2 regions of the Streptomyces sp. NPDC058371 genome follow, and region 1 is predicted to be linked to the other one. Evidence: riboswitches for the same ligand, from Rfam matches in the RefSeq annotation. Region 1 holds a riboswitch; the other holds the start of a gene.
The links. Region 1 has a riboswitch for glycine ahead of gcvT (glycine cleavage system aminomethyltransferase GcvT). Riboswitches for the same ligand answer to the same signal wherever they lie in the genome.

Region 1 (4,411 bases):
GTGCGTGGTCGTGGTCACGACGTGGGCGTGCGGCACCGGGTTCGGGTGCAGGCCCGCGGCCACCAGACCGGCGAAGTGCGCCATGTCGACCATGAGGTAGGCGCCGACCTCGTCCGCGATCCGGCGGAACGCGGCGAAGTCCAGCTGCCGCGGGTACGCCGACCAGCCGGCCACGATCAGCTTCGGCTTGGACTCCTTGGCGAGCTTCTCGACCTCGGCCATGTCGACCTGGCCGGTGGCGTCGTCGACGTGGTACGCGACGACGTTGTAGAGCTTGCCGGAGAAGTTGATCTTCATGCCGTGGGTCAGGTGCCCGCCGTGCGCGAGGTTCAGACCCATGATCGTGTCGCCCGGCTTCAGCAGCGCGAACATCGCGGCCGCGTTGGCCTGGGCGCCAGAGTGGGGCTGCACGTTCGCGTGCTCGGCACCGAAGAGCGCCTTCACACGGTCGATGGCGATCTGCTCGACCACGTCGACGTGCTCGCAGCCGCCGTAGTAGCGGCGGCCGGGGTAGCCCTCGGCGTACTTGTTGGTGAGGACCGAGCCCTGGGCCTCCATGACCGCGACGGGAGCGAAGTTCTCCGAGGCGATCATCTCGAGGGTGGACTGCTGACGGTCGAGCTCGGCGTCGACGGCGGCGGCGACATCCGGGTCGAGCTCGTGGAGGGACTGGTTCAGAAGCGACATCGGTCGGGAGTCCTTAGCTGCCGGAGAATTCGGTGTACTCGTCCGCGGAGAGCAGGTCGGCCGGCTCCTCGGTGACGCGCACCTTGAACAGCCAGCCACCCTCGAAGGGGGCGGAGTTCACCAGCGACGGGTCGTCCACGACGTCCTGGTTGGCCTCCACGATCTCGCCGGTGACCGGCGCGTACAGGTCGCTCACGGACTTGGTCGACTCCAGCTCGCCGCAGGTCTCGCCCGCGGTCACCGTGTCACCGACCTCGGGAAGCTGGACGTACACCACGTCGCCGAGCGCGTTGGCCGCGTGCTCCGTGATGCCGACCGTCGAGACGCCGTCCTCGGCGACCGACAGCCACTCGTGCTCCTTGCTGTAGCGCAGCTTCTGGGGGTTGCTCATGGCCTGAATTCTCCTGTACGCGGGGGAGTGCTGGTGAACGAGTGGTCCTGCGATACGAGACCGGGCGCGGCGATGTACGTCACGTCGACGCGCGCGCCGGAATCGCGAAACCGGATTCCGGGGAGTCGGACGAACCGGCGGACGTCCTGCAACGCCCGTACGGAACGACTACTTCTGGCGCTTGTAGAACGGCAGCGCCACGACCTCGTACGGCTCGTGGCTGCCCCGGATGTCCACACCGACCCCGGTGCTGCCCGGCGCGGCGTGCGCGGCGTCGACGTAGGCCATGGCGATCGGCTTGCCCAGCGTCGGGGACGGCGCGCCCGAGGTGACCTCGCCGACGACCTTGCCGTCGGCGACGACCTGGTAGCCGGCGCGGGGCACCCGGCGGCCCTCGGCGACGAGCCCGACGAGCACCCGCGGGGGGTTCTCCCGGGCGCGGTCGGCGGCCTCGGAGAGCGCCTCGCGCCCCACGAAGTCGCCCTCCTTCTCGAACTTCACGACCCGTCCGAGCCCGGCGTCGAAGGGCGTGAGCGCGGTGGTCAGCTCGTGCCCGTACAGCGGCATGCCCGCCTCCAGGCGCAGCGTGTCACGGCAGGACAGACCGCACGGCACGAGGCCCACCGGGGCGCCCGCCTCGGTCAGCGCCTGCCACACCTTCTCGGCGTCGGCCGGGGCGACGAACAGCTCGAAGCCGTCCTCGCCGGTGTAGCCGGTGCGCGCGATGAGTGCCGGGACGCCCGCGACCGTGCCGGGCAGACCCGCGTAGTACTTCAGGCCGTCGAGGTCCGCGTCGGTCAGCGACTTGAGGATGCCGGGGGACTCGGGGCCCTGGACGGCGATGAGGGCGTAGGCGTCGCGGTCGTCGCGGACCTCGGCGTCGAAGCCGGCGGCGCGCTCGGTCAGCGCGTCCAGCACCACCTGGGCGTTGGAGGCGTTCGCCACGACCATGTACGCGTGCTCCTGGAGCCGGTACACGATCAGGTCGTCGAGGATGCCGCCGTCCGCCCGGCAGATCATGGTGTAGCGGGCGCGGCCGACGCCGACCGAGGCGATGTTGCCCACCAGGGCGAAGTTCAGTAGTTCGGCGGCCTGCGCTCCGGTGACCGTGATCTCGCCCATGTGGGAGAGGTCGAAGAGTCCGGCCCTGGTGCGGACGGCGAGGTGCTCGTCGCGCTCGGAGCCGTAGCGCAGGGGCATGTCCCAGCCGGCGAAGTCGGTCATCGTCGCGCCCAGCGAGCGATGCAGGGCATCGAGCGCGGTGTGACGGGGGGTGTTACTGCTCATCGGTGGGGCTCCCAAGGCATGACGGCGAGGTCGTTCCTCCCCATCTGTCATCGGAACCTGAGAGGTTCATCACGACCCCGCGAATCGGTGGTCATGACTTGCACCTTGGGTGGAGCCACTGGTCAGCGGCCCGCTTTTCAGATGTGCCTCGCCCGCGCGGTAACGGGGCCTGAGAGATTCAAGGGAGGGACTTGCTCCTTCGGCGCCCGGGGACTTCTGTCCCCAGGACTCTCCCGCGCGGATTCAAGCGGCCGGTATGCAGTTGGCGGGCACATCATTGCACGCATCCGTCCGGCATGGCAGGGGCACCCGAACAGCTGCCCGGGGAGACCGCGGAGAGCTGTGACCGGCCTGTGGCACGACAAGGACGGAAACGGGAGGCGCACCGCATTACCTTCTCTTTACACTCAACGGGGATGGGACTCCGGACCCAAGGGGAGGACGATCACGGTGAACAGGACCACGGCGTACGCGACGATCTCCGGCATCGCGCTGCCCAAGCAGCCCGCCGCCCCCGCCCGGGAGGCCTGCGGACCGCGGCCGGTGGCCGTCGTCCGTGATCTGCGCGAGCGCGCCGGACGCAGCCCGCACGGCCTCACCTTCGGCGCCGCCGACCTCGTCGTGGTCACCGGCCTGCCCGGCAGCGGCAAGTCGACCCTGATGCGCCGGGCGGTGAGCGGCAGGCGCGTCGACTCCCAGGACACCCGCGACCACTGGGACACCCGCCTCGCCCGCTTCCTGCCGTACGCGCTCTACCGCCCGCTCGTCCGGGCCGCGCACTTCGCGGGGCTGCGCCGCGCCCTGCGCTCGGGAGCCGGCGTCGTCGTGCACGACTGCGGTACGCAGGCCTGGGTGCGCCGCTGGCTCGCCCGCGAGGCCCGGCGCCGGGGCGGCACGCTGCACCTGCTGCTCCTCGACGTCACGGCGGACACCGCCCTGGACGGCCAGCGCGAGCGCGGCCGCGGCGTCTCGCGCTACGCGTTCCTGCGCCACCGCACGGCGGCGGCCCGGCTGCTGCGGTCCGTCGAGAAGGGCGACCTGCCGGAGGGCTGCGGCTCGGCGGTGCTGATCGACCGGGACGCGGCGGACGTGCTGCGCCGGATCGATTTCGGCGGCTGACTCCGTGAGCGCGCGCACCCGTTAGGGTTTCCAGCCGGAACAGCGGTTCACAGCAGGCGGTAGACAGATGGACTTCCCGGCACAGGCGCATCCCCATCCGCACGGCGGATGGCCCGGCAACGAACTGGAGGAGGTGCTCTCCGCCTCTCTCGGAGTCCCCTCGGCCGGCGCCCGCATCGTCGAGGTGCTCGGCCGCAGCTTCCTGTGGATCCCGCTGCCGAACGGCGGCGGCCCGCACAGCGGCCCCCTCGACCTGCCCACGCTGGAGCTCGACGGCCAGGTGTACGTCCCCGTCTTCAGCTCGGAGGAGCAGTTCCGCCAGGTCGTCGGCGGGCACATGGCGTACAGCATCGCGCCCGCCGTCGAGTTCGCGCGCGGACTGCCGCCGCAGGTCGGCCTCGCGGTCAACCCGGACGGTCTGGTCGGCGTCCCGCTGCCGCCGGCCGCCGTGGCCGAGTTGTGCCGCACCGGGCGGACCCCGCTGGACGGGCCCGCGAGCGGCGGCCGGGTGCGGCTCTTCGAGCCGGACTGGCAGGAGGAACCGGTCGACTTCCTGTCCGCGGCCTCGGCCGAGTTCGCGGACACCGGCGTCGTACGGACCGCCCGGCGCTGCCTGGCCAGCATCGAGGGCGACGACCCGGTGATGTTCGTCGGCGTCGAGCTCTCCGACTGGGAGGGCCCCGCCCGTACGCTGCCCCTGGACGCGCTGGGCCGGGCGCTCGGCCGCGTCCCGATGGACCGGCCGGTGAACCTGCTGCTCCTCGATGTCGCCCAGGACCCGGTGGGCGACTGGATGCGCGCCCAGGTGCGGCCCTTCTACCAGCGGGAGTACTGAGCGCGCGGCCCCGGACGGGCGGCGCCACGCGGACCCGGGAAGCCGTGCGTCAAGTCGCTGTCAGGAACGCCGCATAAGCTGGTTTCATGGCT
Region 2 (4,411 bases), on a different contig from region 1:
CGGGACGTCGTCGTCCTGAAGATCGTCAAGCGGTTCCTCGACACCGGGGTGTCGCTGCAGAACATCCGCACCACGGTCCAGCACCTGAAAGAGCGCGGATTCCTGGACCTCGAGCGGATGACGCTGATGAGTGACGGTGCGACGGTCTACGAGTGTTCGTCACCCGACGAGGTGCACGCACTGCTCCAGGGTGGCCAGGGCATCTTCGGAATCGCCGTGGGTGTCGTCTGGCGGGACGTGGAGAGCGCGCTGTCACAGCTGCACGGAGAGCGGGTCGACACGGGCGAGACGCTCGTCGGCCACAATCCCACGGACGAACTGGCGCGGCGGCGCAACCGCGCGGTCTGACGGCGGTCACCCCTCGTCGCGGCGCCATCGCCGGTCCGGCCGCTCATGGCCGGGCCGTGAGCGCCGCACAGCGCGGTACACAATGCCCCGGCTTGCCGGGGCATTGTCAGTGGCGTAGGGCAGCATCGGACATGTGAGAACCGCGCCCACGATCCTGCATCTCGACATGGACGCCTTCTTCGCCTCGGCGGAGCAGGCATCCAAGCCGAGCCTGCGCGGGAAAGCGGTGGTCGTGGGCGGGCTCGGACCACGTGGAGTCGTCTCCACCTGCTCGTACGAGGCACGGGTCTTCGGGGTGCACTCGGCGATGCCCATGGCCCAGGCACGCCGGCTCGCGCCGAACGCCGCGTATCTCGTGCCGCGCTTCGAGATCTACCGGGAGGCCAGCGAGCAGGTGATGGGGCTGCTGCGGGAGCTGTCGCCGCTGGTGGAGCCGCTGAGCCTGGACGAGGCGTTCGTCGATCTGGAGGCCGGTGGGGTGGCCTGGGACGAGGGATCGGCGCGGCTCGTGGGCGTGCAGCTGCGCGCGGACATCCGTGCTGTGACCGGACTGACGGGCTCGGTGGGGCTGGCCGCTTCCAAGATGCTCGCCAAGATCGCCTCCGAGCAGGCCAAGCCGGACGGGCTGGTGCTGATAGAGCCCGGGACCGAGCGGGCGCTGCTGGGGCCCATGTCGGTGCGGACGCTGCCGGGCGTGGGACCCGCGACCGGGGACCACCTGCGGCGGGGCGGGATCACCACGGTGGAGGAGATCGCCGAGGCGGGCGAGGACGAACTGGTACGGCTGCTGGGGAAGGCCCACGGGCATGCGCTGTACGCCATGGCGCTGGCCCACGACGACCGGCCGGTGGTGGCCGAGCGCGAGACCAAATCGGTGTCGGTCGAGGACACGTACGACGTGGACATCCATGACCGGGTGCGGGTCGGCCTGGAGGTTCAGCGGCTCGCCGACCGGTGCGTGCAGCGGCTGCGTGGCGCCGGGCGTTCGGGGCGGACGGTGGTGCTCAAGGTCCGGCGGTACGACTTCTCCACGCTGACCAGGTCGGAGACGCTGCGAGGGCCCACGGACGATCCCGGGGTGGTGCGGGAGGCCGCCGCGCGCTTGCTGGACTCCGTGGACACGACCGGCGGGGTGCGGCTGCTCGGTGTCGGCGTCACCGGTCTCGCCGACTTCACACAGGAGGATCTCTTCGCGCAGGCGCAGGCCGCCGCGGAAGAGCTGCCGGCGTTGGAGCTGCCGGACGGGGAGGCAGCGCAGGACCCCGCGCCGGAGCCCGGGCCGGAGCCGCCCGCCGAGCGGCGGTGGCCCGCGGGGCACGACGTACGGCATGCGGAGTTCGGGCACGGATGGGTGCAGGGCAGCGGGCTGGGGAGGGTGACCGTGCGGTTCGAGACGCCGTACTCGGAGCCCGGGCGCGTACGGACGTTCCGGACCGACGATCCGCAGCTGGAGCCGGCGGATCCGCTGCCCCTGGTGGCACAGGTCCGGGCGGCGCCGGAGGGCGGCTCGGGACGGGCGGTCGGGCCGGTGACGGATGCGGCGGAGGCCGTTGAGGAGCGGTCCGGTCAGCCCTCGTCGGAGCCCGCGAGTCTTCCGAAGTCGCGGTCCGGCGGGGGAGGCGGGGACGCCACGTCGAGACCGTAGTGGTGGTAGAGCTGGATTTCCTGTTCGGGGGAGAGGTGGCGGCCGACCCCGAAGTCGGGGGCGTCCTTGATCAGGGCACGGTCGAAGGGGACCTGGAGGGAGCCCTCCACCAGCTCGCTCGGCTCCAGGGGGACAAAGGCGTCGCGGCTGAAGAGGCCGGTGCGTATGGCCGCCCACTCGGGCACTCCGGTGGCGTCGTCGAGATAGACCTCGTCGACGGTGCCGATCTTGGTCCCTTTGCGGTCGAACGCCTTGCGGCCGATCAGGTTGCGTGGATCGATGTCGGTCTGCACGGGACCTCCTCATGGTCGCAACTCATCCGTAAGCACTACAAAAGAGCACATTCAGGAAGGTGGCCACTCGAAAGCCCGTGCGTTGCCCTCGCTGGTAGGCTGGCAAGCGGCTGCTGACCCCGTGCGGGAGAGTCCTCCGGACAACACCCGGAGGCGCCGAAGGAGCAAATCCTCCCCGGAATCTCTCAGGCTCACGTACCGCACGGACGAGGTCACTCTGGAAAGCAGGGCGGGGGTTCCACAACTCCCGCTCTCACCGACGGTGAAAGCCGGGTCGTCAGCGCGTTGGGACGGGCCGGTGAAGCTCTCAGGTCGAGATGACAGAGGGGGAGGCCGTCGGGGTACCCGTGCCGGGGTGCCCCTCGAAGGTCGCGTCAGACCAGGAGGCCTCCGCAATGACCGCCCACCGCATTCCGCTCTCCGAGCTCGAACAGGGCATCCCCTTCGAGCAGCGTCACATCGGGCCCGACCACGAAGCCCAGGCGAAGATGCTCGCGCAGGTCGGATACGGCTCGCTCGACGAGCTGACGGCCGCCGCGGTCCCGGATGTCATCAAGAACGCCGACGCCCTGGAGCTGCCGGGCGCGCGCACCGAGGCCGAGGTCCTGGCCGAGCTGCGCTCCCTCGCGGACCGCAATCAGGTCCTCGACTCGATGATCGGCCTCGGTTACTACGGCACCTTCACGCCGCCGGTGATCCTGCGCAACGTCATGGAAAACCCGGCCTGGTACACCGCGTACACGCCGTACCAGCCGGAGATCTCGCAGGGCCGCCTGGAGGCGCTCCTCAACTTCCAGACCGTGGTCGCCGAGCTGACCGGTCTGCCGACCTCCGGCGCCTCGCTGCTCGACGAGGGCACCGCCGCCGCCGAGGCGATGTCGCTGTCCCGGCGCATGGGCAAGAACAAGAAGGGCCTGTTCCTGGTCGACGCGGACGCGCTGCCGCAGACCGTCGCGGTCATCCAGACCCGTGCCGAGCCGACGGGCGTCGAGGTCGTCGTCGCCGACCTGAGCGAGGGCATCCCGGCCGGGATCGCCGAGCGTGAGATCAACGGTGTGCTCATCCAGTACCCGGGTGCCTCCGGCGCCGTACGCGACATCAAGCCCGTCATCGAGCAGGCGCACGAACTCGGCGCCGTGGTCACCGTTGCCGCCGATCTGCTCGCCCTGACCCTGCTCACCGCCCCGGGTGACCTCGGTGCCGACATCGCGGTCGGTACGACCCAGCGGTTCGGTGTGCCGATGGGCTTCGGCGGTCCGCACGCCGGATACATGGCGGTGCGCGAGAAGTTCGCGCGCAGCCTGCCGGGCCGGCTCGTGGGCGTGTCCGTCGACGCGGACGGACACAAGGCGTACCGCCTCGCCCTGCAGACCCGTGAGCAGCACATCCGCCGTGAGAAGGCGACCAGCAACATCTGTACGGCGCAGGTGCTGCTCGCCGTGATGGCCGGCATGTACGCCGTCTACCACGGACCCGAGGGCCTGAAGACGATCGCCCGGCGCACGCACCGCTACGCCACGATCCTCGCCGAGGGCCTGAAGGCCGGCGGCGTCGAGGTCGTCCACGGCGCGTACTTCGACACGCTGACCGTGCGGGTCCCGGGCCGGGCCGCCACGGTCGTGGCGGACGCGCGCAACCAGGGCGTCAACTTCCATCTCGTGGACGCCGACCATGTGTCGATGGCGTGCGACGAGACCACCACGCGTGCACAACTGGGCGCCGTCTGGACCGCGTTCGGCGTCGAGGGCGACATCGCGGCGCTGGACGCGTCGGCCACCGACACGCTGCCCGAGGGGCTGCTGCGCACCGACGACTACCTCGCCCACCCGGTCTTCCACCAGTACCGCTCCGAGACCGCGATGCTGCGCTACCTGCGCAGGCTCTCTGACCGCGACTACGCGCTCGACCGCGGCATGATCCCGCTGGGCTCCTGCACGATGAAGCTGAACGCGACCACGGAGATGGAGCCGGTCACCTGGCCCGAGTTCGGCCAGCTGCACCCCTTCGCCCCTGCCGACCAGGCGCAGGGCTACCTCACGCTCATCCGTGAGCTGGAGGAGCGGCTCGCCGAGGTCACCGGGTACGACAAGGTGTCGCTGCAGCCCAACGCCGGTTCGCAGGGCGA

Region 2: it holds a riboswitch for glycine, as region 1 does, so the genes downstream of both, gcvP (aminomethyl-transferring glycine dehydrogenase) here and gcvT (glycine cleavage system aminomethyltransferase GcvT) in region 1, are expected to answer to the same signal.

The regions. Positions count from the first base shown of each region.
Region 1 covers NZ_JBHXJC010000006.1:329,933-334,343, reverse strand. The annotation lists gene glyA (serine hydroxymethyltransferase) at 1-687, opposite strand, end outside; gene gcvH (glycine cleavage system protein GcvH) at 701-1,078, opposite strand; gene gcvT (glycine cleavage system aminomethyltransferase GcvT) at 1,247-2,365, opposite strand; glycine riboswitch at 2,513-2,611, opposite strand; gene ACFWM2_RS21055 (AAA family ATPase) at 2,816-3,484, shown strand; gene ACFWM2_RS21050 (enhanced serine sensitivity protein SseB) at 3,552-4,319, shown strand.
Region 2 covers NZ_JBHXJC010000002.1:849,967-854,377, reverse strand. The annotation lists gene ACFWM2_RS11480 (MerR family transcriptional regulator) at 1-348, shown strand, start outside; gene ACFWM2_RS11475 (DNA polymerase IV) at 482-1,993, shown strand; gene ACFWM2_RS11470 (PRC-barrel domain-containing protein) at 1,915-2,286, opposite strand; glycine riboswitch at 2,401-2,497, shown strand; gene gcvP (aminomethyl-transferring glycine dehydrogenase) at 2,682-4,411, shown strand, end outside.